Gloeothece verrucosa PCC 7822: one gene and its partner. Each later gene encodes a partner of the first gene's protein in a complex. Links are inferred from orthologs where the notes say so. Each region holds a gene or a part of one and is shown in the gene's direction. Other genes may lie near its edges.

Region 1 (7,430 bases):
ATTAGACCGTCCTTCGAGATGGCCAATTTCTTGTTCTTTTTCCCCACTGACTAGACTTACCCCTTCGCCTAAAGACAAACTTACTTGAATAGGTTGAACGCTTTTTCTTTTTCGCGCTTTTTCACTGGTATAAGTGGGTAAAAAACCCTGATTTTCTAACTGTAACACCAGATGATAAATATCTCCCCCATGATGGGTTAAATCAGTGCGCGCGATAGCAAGACGGGGACACATCAGGGCGTGAGAAATGGCAAAACGACATTGCTTTTCACACAACTCAGGTAAATATTCGACGGGGGCATTTTGCCAAACTTGTTTAAAATTCCATCCGCCGATTTCTACTTCACCTAACTGAGGATGTTGAAAAGGTTGCCAAGGAATAAAGCCTTTTCCGGCTAATTTTTCATCATTCCATTGCATCAACTTCAGGTCATCACTGAGGGGATGTCGATCATCCCATTTAACATAATGTTCTTTTTTAACGCCGGCTTGGGTGGGAGCGTCCCACAATTCTACGGTAAAACCAAACCAACCAAAATGATCATAACAATAATCATCCATCGCCCCATGAGTTACTTTTGTGGGATGATCACGAAAGTCATGATAAACCGAAACACATTCATAACCCGTTAAATTTGTGCCTTTTTCGCCGATCAGTTGATAAATTTCTAAATCTTCATAAGGAAAATGATCATCCGGTTCGGTACTATAAGGGCGTAAAATCACCGCACCCGAAGTATGATAAGTCATAAAGCCATTAATATTAGGATGCTGTGACCAAAATTCTGCTTCTGCGCGGGTTTCTGGTTCAGAAAAAGGAAAAGAACCCGCCCCTTTTTGTTCTCCTTCGGGAACCCATTCGGCCGGATAATTCCGGTTAAAATCTAATCCTTCATAAGTGGGGGCAAGTTTAACATTATACCCGTCATAATTGCGGATTAATCCTTCGGGTAACAGGGTGTAATAAGTGCCGCCAAATTCATCCGGTTCTCGAGGGATCATAATACGGGGATCTTCGGGTGCTACTTTCCACCCACCGCAGTCATCCTTGAGCCGCATTTGTAAAATTAACCCATCTCCATTAATATCTTCTAGATAAAGTCCCTCTCGCCCCTCGCTATAAGGATAAGGACGAATACTCGATCGCAGACGGTAGGGAGTGGTTAAATACTTTTCGGCACCATCAACGGCGATACGGGGAAGGACATAAACCGTATAATCATTTAGTAGGCGAGTAACTTGAGGGTCTTGCTTATATTGAGTGAGCAGATGATGAATAATATAAAGAACAATTGCTGAGCCGGTCACTTCTCCGGCATGAGTGTTACCATCGATCCAGTAACCGGGTTTTTCTAGGGGTAAGCCGCTATCTTGACTCGTGAGGGTCGCTAACCAGATGTCTCGCTTGGCATAACTTTGGCCAATGACTTCTAATTTAATGAGATGAGGGTAAGATTCAGCCATCTGATGTAGAAATTTCACCAATTCCTCGTAGGTGTAGTAATGGCTAAAATCAAAAGGAGGTACTAACATGGGAGACAAAATTAAAGTGACCAGTCATGATTGTAACTAGCCACCCTAAAGCCAAAAAGATTATCATTAACAATCTTTGTATTAATCGAGAAATCCCATTAAAGAGGCTGGATCATCAATTTCATTAGACGCAACCGGACGATTACCCATGACAGTATAAGTTTCACTAATAACTAAATGACTAGCCGCAATGGGACGATCGCCAGATATCGTTAAAGTCCCTTTAATTTCCATCCCACTTGCTACCACCGGACGCGCAGCGCCGACAGAGTTGTAAGTGCTAACCACTTTTAAATGACTAGCTTCGATGGGACGACCCCCGGGTAAAGTATCAGTGTGTTTGATTAAATTAGTACCAGCGCTTGAACCTTGAGATACCGAGAGAGCAACGACTTCTTTTTCTTTTTCTTTGGTTGCAGTTCCCTTAGTGCTTTTTTTGGCGCTACTTGTAGCAGCATTATCACTTTCTTGGGTGCCGTTGGTTTCTACTTTTTCCGTACTCATTTGGTTTGCTCCTTTAAGATTATACAATGAATTAGCGGGCGTTGTGGTCGCTTACGGAAGTCCCCACTTTAATCTTGTTTTAATATTTGCCTCTATTATAAGGTTATCGTTGTCGTTACCCCTTCAAAATAAAACTCTGTAATACTGTTGATTATCTCAGCCTATAGTTCCTTTTGAATAGTCTTATGAGTCCTTTTTATCTGCAAGCACCTTTTCAACCCACAGGGGATCAACCCCAAGCGATCACTCAACTGATTGACTCTATCACAAGGGGAAACCGTTTTCAAACCCTCCTCGGTGCAACCGGCACCGGTAAAACCTTTACCATTGCTGCAACCATTGAAAAAATCGGCAGACCGACGCTAGTCTTGGCCCATAATAAAACCTTAGCCGCTCAATTGTGTAATGAACTCAGACAGTTTTTTCCCGATAACGCGGTAGAATATTTCATCAGTTATTACGATTACTACCAACCCGAGGCTTATATTCCGGTCAGTGATACCTATATTGAAAAGACTGCCTCGATTAATGATGAAATAGATATGTTGCGGCATTCTGCCACTCGTTCCCTGTTTGAGAGACGGGATGTGATTGTGGTAGCTTCTATTAGCTGTATATATGGCTTAGGAATGCCTTCAGAATACCTTAAAGCGGCGATTAGCTTACAGGTGGGAGAAGAAATCAACCAACGGCAATTATTGCGGGATTTAGTTTCTGTTCAGTATAGCCGCAATGATTTAGAGTTGCAACGAGGAAGATTCCGTCTTAGGGGGGATGTTTTAGAATTGGTTCCGGCTTATGAAGATCGGATTATTCGAGTAGAGTTTTTTGGGGATGAAATAGACGCTATTCGATATCTTGATCCCGTGACCGGACAAATTTTACACAGTTTAGATCGGATTAATGTTTACCCAGCGCGGCACTTTGTGACTCCGGATGATCAATTAGAAGCGGCTTGTCAGGCGATCGAATTAGAATTAGAGGAACGAGTCGAAGAATTAGAGAAACAAGGTAAACTTTTAGAGGCGCAAAGATTAGGACAGAGATGTCGTTATGATTTAGAACTCTTGCGGGAAGTGGGCTATTGTAATGGGGTAGAAAATTATTCCCGTCATTTAGCGGGAAGACAAGCCGGAGAACCCCCAGAATGTTTAATTGATTATTTCCCGAAAGATTGGTTATTAGTAATCGATGAATCTCATGTCACCGTGCCTCAAATTCGGGGAATGTATAACGGTGATCAATCTCGGAAAAAAGTCTTAATAGAACATGGGTTTCGCTTGCCGAGTGCGGCCGATAACCGACCTTTAAAAGCCGAGGAATTCTGGCAAAAAGTCAATCAATGTGTGTTTGTTTCTGCTACCCCTGGAGACTGGGAAATAGAACAATCTGAAGGAAGAGTCATGGAACAGATTATCCGTCCGACTGGGGTACTCGATCCGGAAATCTTCGTGCGTCCTACTGAAGGACAAGTGGATGATTTGTTAGGAGAAATAAAAGTTAGAGTTAAGCGCAATGAAAGGGTTTTAATTACCACGCTGACAAAACGCATGGCAGAAGATTTAACCGAATACTTCCAAGAGCGAGGGATAAAAGTCCAATATTTACACTCAGAAATTACTTCTATAGAACGAATAGAAATTTTACAAAATTTGAGGGAGGGAGAATTTGATGTATTAATCGGGGTAAACTTATTAAGAGAAGGATTAGACTTACCCGAAGTGTCTTTAGTGGCCATATTAGATGCAGATAAAGAAGGGTTTTTACGGGCAGAACGTTCTCTCATTCAAACCATCGGCAGGGCAGCGCGGCATATCCAAGGACAAGCCATTTTATATGGAGATAATTTAACCGATAGTATGCTCAAAGCGATGGAAGAAACCGAAAGACGACGGAACATACAAATAGCCTATAACAAACGTCATGGAATTACCCCTCAACCGATTATTAAACGCTCAAGTAATGCGATTTTATCTTTCTTAGATATATCCCGCCGCTTAAACGCCCAACAACTAGAACAAGTTTATGAACAAGCAGACGAATTACCCCTAGAAAAAGTCCCCGAATTGATCGGACAACTCGAAGACAAAATGAAAGAAGCCGCCAAAAAACTCGAATTTGAAGAAGCCGCCAAATACCGAGACAGAATACAACATCTAAGAGAAAAACTCCTAGGACATTAACCAACAAACCCTCCTTATTCATCTGCTACAGGGTGCGGCCAATAAACCCAAATAACTCACAAGTTCAAAATAAGCGTCACCGGCAGAGAATTTATAGATACATTAGAGAAAGAACCATAAACGATAAAATCGAAGATGAGTGCTACTAAAAAAATAGCAGTTGTCACTGGTGCTAACCGAGGGTTAGGGTTTGAAGCCAGTCGTCAACTCGCCAAAAACGGAATTCACGTGGTTTTGACAAGTCGGGATGAAGACAAAGGAATAGCGGCGGCAGAAAAGCTACAATCAGAAAAACTCAAGGTGACTTATCATCCTCTCGATGTCACTAACCCTGACAGTATTGAATTATTAGGCAAGTTTATCAAGGATCAATTTGGACGTTTAGACATCTTGGTGAACAATGCAGGGGTTTTGATTGGTTCTGCTGAGGATAGCAGTGTATTGAATGCTAAGATAGACACCATCAGAAAATCGATGGAAACGAATGTCTATGGTCCGTTACTGGTAAGCCAGACATTAATACCCATCATGAGGGTGCATAATTATGGAAGGGTGGTTAATGTGTCTTCAGGCATGGGACAGTTAACTAATATGGGTGGGGGATATCCAGGTTATCGACTCTCGAAAACTTCTATTAATGCCGTGACCCGGATTTTAGCAGATGAATTGAAAGGTACAAATATATTAGTTAATTCGGCCTGTCCAGGTTGGGTAAAGACGGAAATGGGAGGCCCTGATGCAACCCGTACCCCTCAACAGGGAGCAGATACTATTGTCTGGTTGGCGATGCTTCCGGATGGTTCGCCGAGTGGAGGGTTTTACCGCGATAGGAAGCTTCTTCCTTGGTAAATGTATGACCTCTCCCCCAACCCCTCTCCTACAAGGAGAGGGGAGTTAATATTGTAGGTGTGTATTACTGACGAATTCACCAATGACTAAAACTATAACTCTTTATATAATTATTTTTTAGAAAAAATTGAGCTTGTTTATCCGAAGGCACGAAAGCAGGTTATTAAAAAAACTGGGTTAGCGGCTAATGTGTTTCCTGAACAATGTCCTTTTACTCCTGAAGAAATCTTAAATTCTGATTATTTGCCAAATAAAAAAAAATCAGCGAGTAGGGTGCGTTAGGCGGCTACAATATTTGAAAATGAACTACAACTAAAAATCCGCCGTAACGCACCACTTAAGTTATTGAAATTATCCTACACCCGCATATGGTGAGGGCCAACCGAGCAAAAGCTGCCTACGCAGGCTTAAATATGAAAATTTATCGCAAAATATTGACAATTTAAGGAAATATTGCTAATAAAGAAATAAAAAGCAATCAGGAGGGGATGATGATAGAACTCTTTACAGGGACTGTGATCGCTATAGGATCAGTAATAGCTCAAAAAACCCTTGAAAAAACTGAGGACAAAGTCAGTGATATTTTATCAGAAAAAATCAGTCAATTTATCAATGCTTTGACCAAAACAGCCCCCAAAATAGCAACAGCACTTGCACTTGCACCCGAACAACCTTTAGATTATGGTCAAGCGGTTTTAGAAGTGGAAACAGCCGCTAAAAATAATACAGAGTTAAGCCAAAGTATTGATGAATTAGCAAAAGCGGCAGAAGCAGAACCCCCTCCGAATATAACAGAAATACTGCAAAAAATTGACCAAGAACTACAGCAAAAACAGTTTTCTATTCAAAACTTAGCTAAATTAACCGAGAAAATCAATAATTTTAATCAAGCTCAAACAATTCACATTATACAAAATAATACATTTTGAATGGGATCGTCCTATGGGGAGGGGACAAAGTTCATTCCTAATCTTGATTGGCAATCTATCTGTCAACAAGTCCTACAAAAACAAAAAAAACTCAGAAAAAAAATTACAGAAAGAGATTTGAATTAAATATTTATGTACCTTTAGGATTAGTAGAACGGAAACAGCAACAACGACGAAAAAAACAAGAAGATCCAGACCGAGAAAAAGTTTATCAACTCGAAGAAACTGTTATCACGAAAGAATATCAACATGAGACTTTTTTAACAGAAATTATCGGAGGAACTGGGCAGGAAAATAAACATATTGCTATTACTGGAGAACCCGGAGCCGGTAAAACTACTTTATTATATAAAATTGCGGCTTGGATTGAAGAACATCAAAAAGGGTTGCCGATTTTAATTTCTTTGGCGGCATTAGAAAAGCAATCTTTAGAAGACTATTTATTAAATAATTGGCTCAAAAAAGCTGAAGAATTTATCTCAGAAGAACAAAGACAAGATAAAACAGCATTACAAGAAGCATTAAAAAAACGTTTTCGAGAGGGCGGAGTCTGGTTATTATTAGATGGTTTAGATGAAATGGCCGTGAATTCATCGGGCGGAGTTTTGACGACAATTCAACAGTATTTAGAGGATTGGATAAATCGAGCCAGAATAATTTTAACCTCTCGTTTAAATGTTTGGGATGAGCAGAAAAGTAATCCGTTATCAGATTTTAAAACTTTTCGGACTTTACAGTTTACGGATGAACAAGTAACAGAATTTATTGAGGATTGGTTTGAAAATGACCTCTCCCCCAACCCCTCTCCTGCGAGGAGAGGGGAGCTAGATAATATAGTATTTCAATTACAAGATAAACTTAAAGAACCTCAATATCAATCTATCCAAGAATTGATTCATAATCCCCTGAGATTGGCAATGTTATGTGAAGTTTGGTCCAATAATCCAGGGCAATTACCCGATACAAAAGCCCAGTTATATGAGTTATATGTAAGAGATTATTATCGGGAATGGAAACCAGAACAGCATCAAATTAGTAGAGAAAAACAACAGCTATTAAATCGAAAGTTGGGAGAATTAGCGTTACAACAGCTTGATAGTGAGGTTAGATTTCGTATTCTGGAAAGTAGGGCTTATAATGTGATGGGTGAGGAATTATTTAAGTTAGCTTGTCGGGTGGGTTGGTTGAATATTGTTGATCGGGAAGCGGCAACAGATGAACCGGTTTATGCTTTTTATCATCCGAGTTTTCAAGAATATTTCGCCGCTACAGTTATTGATGATTGGGATTATTTTCTCACTCGTAAACACAAAAATAAACCTGCTAAAGGGAAACTATATCGCATTTTTGAGGCTAAATGGAAAGAACCTTTTTTGCTGTGGTTGGGACGAGGGGATGTAAAAAAAGAGGAAAAAGAGGCATTCATTAATAA
Region 2 (7,488 bases), 460 kb from region 1 along the record:
AAGAATTACGCCATCTGATTCGAGAAAATCGAGACAAGTAACATCTGTGCCGCCTCTTTTGCCTCTGCGTCTCTGCGTGAAAAAAAATTAAAACAGATATAGACGTGAAACCTTGCTTTTAATCTCGAAGTCGATTACCCTAATCTTTGGCTGGATGGACGAAAGGAGTTAAGGCACTGATGGGAAAAACTTGGGTATCACGATGGCGAGAGGATGAGCAACTAAAACCCGTTATCATCGCCGCAAGTCTATTTTTTAGCTTAACCCTCTTTTTTGCCGTCCATCGTTATTACAGTTTCTACAGCAACACGGATCACGGTATCTTTAATCAGGTATTTTGGAATAGTCTTCACGGTCATTTCTTCGAGAGTACCCTTTCCTCTTCCCTCTCAGCAAACGTCATTCATAATGGAGAAATTCCCTCCGTCAGTTACCATCGCCTCGGACAACATTTTACCCCCGCCCTCCTACTCTGGCTACCCCTATACGCCCTTTTCCCCTCTGCCGCTACCCTCAATGTCCTACAAGTGATTTTAATGACGGCTGGAGGTATTGTTTTATATTTCCTTGCTAAACATTATCTCCCGCCCCAAATAGCGGTTATGATTGCCTGGAGTTATTATGGGGCAAATGCGGTTATCGGGCCCACATTAGGCAACTTTTTTGATTTATCTCAACTGCCTCTATTTGCTTTTGGACTTCTCTTAGCCCATGCTAAACGCTGTTGGTGGTTATTTTGGGTACTAGCGGCTTTAATACTAGCCATCCGCGAAGATGCCGGGGTGATTTTATTTAGCTTAGGGGTGTATTTTGTCTTCCGAGATAAGTCTCCTCAGATAGGGTTAGCCGTGTGTACCATCAGTTTAGCTTATATGCTGGCTCTGACTAACCTGATTATGCCCCTATTTTCTGACGATATCTCAAAACGATTTATGATTGAACGCTTTGGTCATTTTGCTACCCATGAACAAGCGTCAACTTTAGAGATTATCTGGAGTATGATTTCTAACCCCTGGCGGCTATTGGTAGAATTGGTCAGCCCCATCGGAAAAAAGTTAGATTATTTATTGAGTCAATGGTTGCCTTTAGGACTCATTCCGGCTGTAGCATCGGCGGCGTGGCTATGTATCGCTTTTCCCCTAGCACAGCTATTCTTACAACAGGGTGATGAGCGCTTTGCTATTACTATACGCTATGCAGTGGCTTTAATTCCTGGGTTATTTTTTGGGGCAATTATTTGGTGGTCAGGTCATCAAGATAAGTTTAAACCGAAAATTCGCCGCTTTTGGAAAATTTGTCTCGGTTTGTCTCTGCTGTTTACTTTCACGGGTAACCCCCATCGTGCCTGGTTTTTCCTGATGCCGGACTCGTTTAGTCCTTGGGCTTATCGTCCGCTTACGGTACAATGGCATCATGTTGATCAGGTTAATACTCTCCTGGCTCAAATTCCCTCAGATGCGAGTGTTTCAGCCAGCCGCTATCTTGTCCCCCAAATGTCGGCAAGACGCGCTGTACTCAGATTTCCCGATGTTCAATTTCGCGATGACCAAGGCAATGTTCAATCGGTAGAATATATAATTGTTGATCTATGGCAATTAAATCCCTCTCAGTCTGTGATAAAAAAGGAACGCCGAGAAGTAGCTTATTCGGTTGAACATTTGGATAAACTGATTAATAGTCGGGAATATGGGGTTATGGGTTTTAAAGATGATGCTCTGTTGATGAAAAAAGGGGTTGAGTCTGAAAGTCAGGCTATGATGGGGTGGTTGGAGTTTCGTCAAAAAATTGATACTTTGGTTAAGGGGTTAGTTGAGGGTTAGAAGGTTTCGCCCCATAGCGCAAAGGACGCAAAGAGGAGGCAAAGGGCTTTTGGGTTTAGTATTGGTTTAGTGTTGGTTGTTAAGTGTATGTCTGTTAGTTTAGATTATCTGGGTCAACTTAATCCTTCTCAGCGTCGGGCAGTTGAACATTATTGTGGTCCTTTGTTGGTAGTGGCGGGGGCAGGTTCCGGTAAAACTCGCGCCCTGACTTATCGTATTGCTCATTTAATTCGCTACCATCAAGTGGAACCGGAACATATTTTGGCGGTAACTTTTACCAATAAAGCCGCTAGAGAGATGAGAGAAAGACTCGAAAGGCTTTTTGCTGATGAGTTGGCTCAAGAAAAATATGGGCAACGCTTTAGTTTATTATCAGAGTATGAACAAAAACAGTTACTCTCAAAGGTTTATCGAACGGTCACGAAAAAGCTTTGGATAGGAACGTTTCATAGTCTTTGTTCCCGCATCCTACGCTACGATATTAATAAGTATCAAGATGAACGGGGACGGTCTTGGAAAAGTAATTTTTCTATTGTGGATGAGTCGGATGCCCAAAGTTTGATTAAGAGTATTGTGACTAAAGAATTGCAATTGGATGAGAAAAAGTTTGAACCTCGAACGGTTCGCTATAAGATTAGTAATGCTAAGAATTTAGGCCTGTCTCCTCAACAATATGCTAGAGAAAATCCTAATTATCAGGGTAAGGTGGTGGCTGAGGTATATGAAGAATATCAAAAACAATTGGCGGCTAATAATGCTTTAGATTTTGATGATTTGATTTTAATCCCTGTGCGCCTGTTTGAACAAAATGAGACAATCTTGGGCTATTGGCATAACCAATTTAGACATATTTTGGTGGATGAATATCAAGATACTAACCGCATTCAATATGAGTTTATTCGTTTGTTAACGACCAATGGTGAAACCCGCAAAAGTGAATGGAATTGGCAAGACCGCTCAATTTTTGTGGTGGGAGATGCGGATCAATCAATTTATAGTTTCCGCATGGCGGACTTTACCATTCTCTTGAATTTTCAAGCTGATTTTGGGGATGGGTTGCCGGATGAGATGACTCGCACAATGGTAAAACTTGAGGAAAATTATCGCTCTCGAGAAAATATTCTGCAAGCCGCTAATCAATTAATTGAAAATAATCAACAACGGATCGAGAAAATTTTAAAAGCAACCCGCAGTATCGGCGAGGATATTTTTTGTTATAAGGCCGATGATGAACGAGATGAGGCGGGTTTTGTCATCCGAAAAATTAAACAGTTAAAGCAGGAAAATCCCGAATTAGATTGGGGGAGTTTTGCAATTTTATATCGCATTAATGCCCATTCTCGCTCATTTGAAGAGGCGTTAATTGAAAGTAATATTCCCTATACGATGGTGGGCGGCTTCCGCTTTTATGACCGTCAAGAAATTAAAGATTCACTAGCATATTTAAAGTTGATTGTCAACCCTTCAGACACAGTTAGTTTATTAAGAGTAATCAACACGCCGCGTCGCGGAATTGGAAAAACTTCTCTGGAGGCTTTACAAGGAGCGGCTAAAGAATTAGGTGTCCCTTTGTGGGAAATTATTAGTGATGAAACCTCGGTGAATACCTTAGCTGGACGAGCCGCCAAAAGTGTCAATCAATTTGCTAAAATGATCCAACAATTTCAAGCACAAACCGAGTTTTTATCGGCGGCTGAGATGCTAGACCGGGTGATGCAAGAAACAGGATATATTGCCGAATTACAACAAAAAGGAACCGATGAAGCTGAAGACCGTATAGCTAATATTAATGAGTTGTTAAATGCTGTGCAACAGTTTCAAGAAGAGTATGAAGAAACCAGCTTACAAGATTATCTAGAAAAAGCTTCTTTAGCTTCAGATTTAGATCAGCTAAAAGAAGGGGAGCAAAAAGTGTCTTTAATGACTTTACACTCGGCTAAAGGGTTAGAGTTTCCTGTGGTCTTTTTGGTAGGATTAGAAGAAGGATTATTTCCTCATATTCGTAGTTTAAATGACCCGTTATCCCTAGAAGAAGAACGCCGTTTATGTTATGTGGGTTTAACTCGTGCCCAAGAACAATTATTTTTGACCTTTGCTAAAGTGAGGTTTTCTTGGGGAAACCGAGAAGATAAAATTCCCTCTCGATTTTTACAAGAATTACCCTCAGAATTAATAAGCGGCAATGGCATTAAAAAACGCACAAGTAAACAGCAAAAAACTCAAAATAAAGGGCAAATAATTAATAATTGGTCAGTGGGAGATCGCGTTTTTCATTCTGCCTATGGAGAAGGCAAAGTTACCCATATTTTAGCGGGAGGAAAAAGCACTAATTTAGCCATTTTATTTCCAGGGTTAGGACGAAAAATTTTAGACCCTACCCTCGCCCCCATTGAGCGGCTAGAATAGAGGTGTGTGGGGAACAACTGACTAATGACTAATAACTAATAACTAATGACTAATAACTAATGACTAAAAACTCCGATAAAACCTTATAAAAATGAGCAATACCGAGTTCTCTCATCCTGGCTAAATGACTAACTTGATAAGCCATTGAGTGAGCATTTTTCTGTAGATTCCGACAAATTGCGAAATCTTCTTGCAACACTTGGTCAAAGATAATTTTCCATTTTTCGGAGGCACGAAAAGAGTTTGAAAGCTGCATTTTTGTTTGATAAATAATAATTTCAAGCCGCGTACTAATAGGGCTAATAGGTACAACTCTCCAAAGCGAAACATGATGATTATCAGTATTAACCATCAAATTAGGAAAAATATAACCTTGATAAGAAAAATTCTGAGGTTCCCAGGGCAAAGAAAGTTTTAGATCAGCGAATTCTTCCTGAGTATAAGGAACTTCTATCAGACAGTGACGGCCGCTTGTAGTTGTGTAAACATTTTTAAAATCAAATAAATCTAAACTTTTTGGATGAAGAGTATTAAAATGGTAGTCTTCCACATAATTTTCCACAATAAATTTCCAATTAATGGCTTCAGTATAAGACCAACGGGCAACCTCAATCAAATCTTCCCAAGGATGATTATACTGTTTTAAATAATCGGAAAATCCCGCCAAATAATCACTTAAAGATTCAGAACTATTTGCCAGATTAACAAAAATAAACCCACCCCAAGTATCCAGTTGTACTGGTTGAATTTGAATCGTGGAAAAGTCTAAATCTTCAAAAAGGTTAGCTTGAGGAATATTCTTCAGTTGACCTTCTAGGTTATAAACCCAAGCATGATAAGGACAGACTAATTGATGACAGTTTCCCTTTCCCTGCACTAAACTGGCTCCTCTGTGGGGACAAACATTGTGCATTGCTATTAATTGGCCATTTCCCTGATTAATTACTATTATAGATTGTTCTCCTGCTTCGTAAGTCAAATAATCCCCTTTCTTGGGTAAATCTGAGACTCTAGCCACCCATTGCCAACTATTACACCATATAGTTTTCATCTCTAATTCAAAAATTTTTGGGTCATAGTAATAATAACCAGGCAATCCCATATTCATAGCTTATAAAAATATACTTTTTCAAGGTATTTTATCTGATTAGCTGCCAAGATGGAAACCCAATTCTGTAAATTGGGATTTATTACCCCTTTATCAAACGTTAAAGACCTGATTCAGTTTTTCTTGATTGTCATAGAAATCTAACAAGTAAAGGACAGTTAAGACAGTTAAGACAGTTAAGAAAAAACTTAATTACAACTGGACAAAAAACTCTCTTTATAGTTAATAATATACACAACAGAAAAAAATTTTACTGGGTAGAAAGCTGAGAAGGGTAATAGGCAAATTCGGTAATGGTAGCTTCTGAACCTTTAATCAATAATATTTCCTCATAGAGCGAAGTACCAAAATACTCTCTGCTTTATGTATCTTCCGAGCCAAATTGCTATCAAGTCAAGATTGTGGAATTAGATGTCTAATAGGGGGTTAAATTGTTATATTACTGGAAAAAAAGGCATATTTTTGGGATAAAATCTTCAAAAAAAATTCTAGATATGATTTTCAGCAGATATCATCGGTTTACTTAGAGAATAATCTCTTTCCCAAAATAAAAGATAAGAGGCGCTTAAGAGACGGCTTATCTTAAACACCTCTAAAGTCGTCAATATACTCAAAATTTTACAATAAATTCCTCAAATTTTGATGAAATTAAGATGAATTTTTGCCGAGTTTTAACAAGATTTGATAAAGTAATCAACCAAAAATCTTGTCTATTCTTTATTAATTAGGTAATTTTACTGTTTACCTAAGAAGGCTATGGAAACGAGGCTTTATAGTACAAAAAAACTCATAAAAGTCCGGCTACAGGAATAGCTAATTTGGCTATCCAGGTTCTGGAGTGATAGTAAAATAGAGAGAGGTTCAAAAATGTTTGATGTCTTGAGCGATGTCTGAGCCAGATCACAGAAACATTTTTAATTAAATATTTTTGGCTTTTTTCTTAAGTATTTTCTGAGTTATTGATGGAATTAATTACTAATAATTGCTCAAATCAAATTGGAATTAGTGGCGACAAATCTTGTCCTCAGTTAAAAGAGGTAATTCACTGTCGTAACTGTTCAGTCTATTCATCCATTGGGCGGGCTTTATTTCAACGAGAAGCACCAGCAGGGTATTTAGAAGAATGGGCAGATTTACTAGCACCACCTTTTCCGCAAGATGCTCAACAAACTAACACTTCAAAAGAAGCCGCTACTTCGGTCATTATTTTTCGGTTAGAGGAAGAATGGTTAGCTTTACCCGTTGATATTATTAAAGAAATTACGCAAATTTTGCCGGTTCATACTTTACCTCATCGGAGTAATAGTATATTAAGAGGGATTGTTAATATTCGAGGAGAACTTATTACTTGTATGGCTTTAGAGAATCTTTTACAATTAAAAAGAAGTCAGGATAAAAATCAAGATAATTTATCTAAAATAAAGCAAGACTCTGTAATTTATCAACGAATGATCGTGATCAAAATTCAAAATTATCGTTGGGTATTTAAAGTAGATGAACTAGATAGAATTAACCGATTTGATTCTAAGGATTTTGAAAATTCTCCCACTGCCCTAGCTAAAAATCCCAATATTTATACTAAAAAAATTATTAGCTATAAATCTAATAAAGTCAATTATTTAGATACAGAATTGTTATTTTATGAATTATTATTTCATACATATTCTAAACCTCAATCAAATAAAAATAATGAATAAATAACTATGGATAGTGGCTTTGATACGAGTAAATTTTCTATGTTAGATTTATTTAGCATAGAAGTAGAAACGCAAACAGAAATTTTGACGGATAAGCTGTTAGCACTGGAAAATCATCTGCGACAGTCTCAGATACCATCTGATCTAAACCTTATTTTAGAAGCTTTAATGCGAGCATCCCACTCTATAAAAGGAGCCGCTAGAGTAGTACAAATAGAAGTGGCTGTCAAAATAGCTCACCTAATGGAAGACTGTTTTACCACAGCCATGAATGGAACAATCCCTCTAAATTTATCCCAAATTGATCAATTATTACAAGGGGTAGATTTTTTACAGCAATTGAGCAAAGTTAGAGAGAAGAATTTAGAAAATTGGTTATCACAACATCAACAACAAGCAGAAAACATCATTAATGCTCTTGTAATTGCACCTGTTGCTCCACAAGAACAAAAACAGT

What was found. The genes of interacting proteins can lie anywhere in the genome.
Region 2: the proteins of uvrB (region 1) and pcrA are in contact, whole or in part, in a crystal structure (PDB 7EGT), measured with the Thermus thermophilus proteins. The link is inferred for Gloeothece verrucosa PCC 7822 from one-to-one orthologs. Residues at the interface, in WP_096411307.1 of Thermus thermophilus: Glu23, Leu25, Arg26, Asp27, Gly28, Glu29, Arg30, Phe31, Arg55, Glu326, Asp327, Phe328, Glu379, Ser382, Gln383, His398, Gly400, Arg401; in WP_096412145.1 of Thermus thermophilus: His654, Arg656, Phe657, Gln666, Asp668, Glu669, Lys680, Arg681, Leu682, Ser683, Lys685, Tyr686, Ala687.

The regions. Positions count from the first base shown.
Region 1 is NC_014501.1:3,543,142-3,550,571, forward strand. What follows is about bases 1,758-4,721. They hold uvrB (excinuclease ABC subunit UvrB), read left to right. Parts: upstream 1,758-2,222; coding sequence 2,223-4,220; downstream 4,221-4,721. Other genes in these bases: CYAN7822_RS15590 (hypothetical protein), read right to left, coding at 1,758-2,037; CYAN7822_RS15600 (SDR family oxidoreductase), read left to right, coding at 4,356-4,721. In the rest of the region: CYAN7822_RS15585 (M14 family metallopeptidase), read right to left, coding at 1-1,533; more of CYAN7822_RS15590, read right to left, coding at 1,615-1,757; more of CYAN7822_RS15600, read left to right, coding at 4,722-5,069; CYAN7822_RS15605 (hypothetical protein), read left to right, coding at 5,558-5,998; CYAN7822_RS15610 (NACHT domain-containing protein), read left to right, coding at 6,046-7,430. UniProt on the Escherichia coli protein: The UvrABC repair system catalyzes the recognition and processing of DNA lesions. A damage recognition complex composed of 2 UvrA and 2 UvrB subunits scans DNA for abnormalities.
Region 2 is NC_014501.1:3,081,130-3,088,617, reverse strand. What follows is about bases 1,545-4,566. They hold pcrA (DNA helicase PcrA), read left to right. Parts: upstream 1,545-1,907; coding sequence 1,908-4,226; downstream 4,227-4,566. Other genes in these bases: CYAN7822_RS13570 (aromatic ring-hydroxylating oxygenase subunit alpha), read right to left, coding at 4,276-4,566; CYAN7822_RS13580 (DUF2079 domain-containing protein), read left to right, coding at 1,545-1,820. In the rest of the region: more of CYAN7822_RS13580, read left to right, coding at 180-1,544; more of CYAN7822_RS13570, read right to left, coding at 4,567-5,334; CYAN7822_RS13565 (chemotaxis protein CheW), read left to right, coding at 6,297-7,031; CYAN7822_RS13560 (hybrid sensor histidine kinase/response regulator), read left to right, coding at 7,038-7,488. UniProt on the Escherichia coli protein: A helicase with DNA-dependent ATPase activity. Unwinds DNA duplexes with 3'-5' polarity. Translocates on single-stranded DNA with 3'-5' polarity. Initiates unwinding more efficiently from a nicked substrate than double-stranded DNA.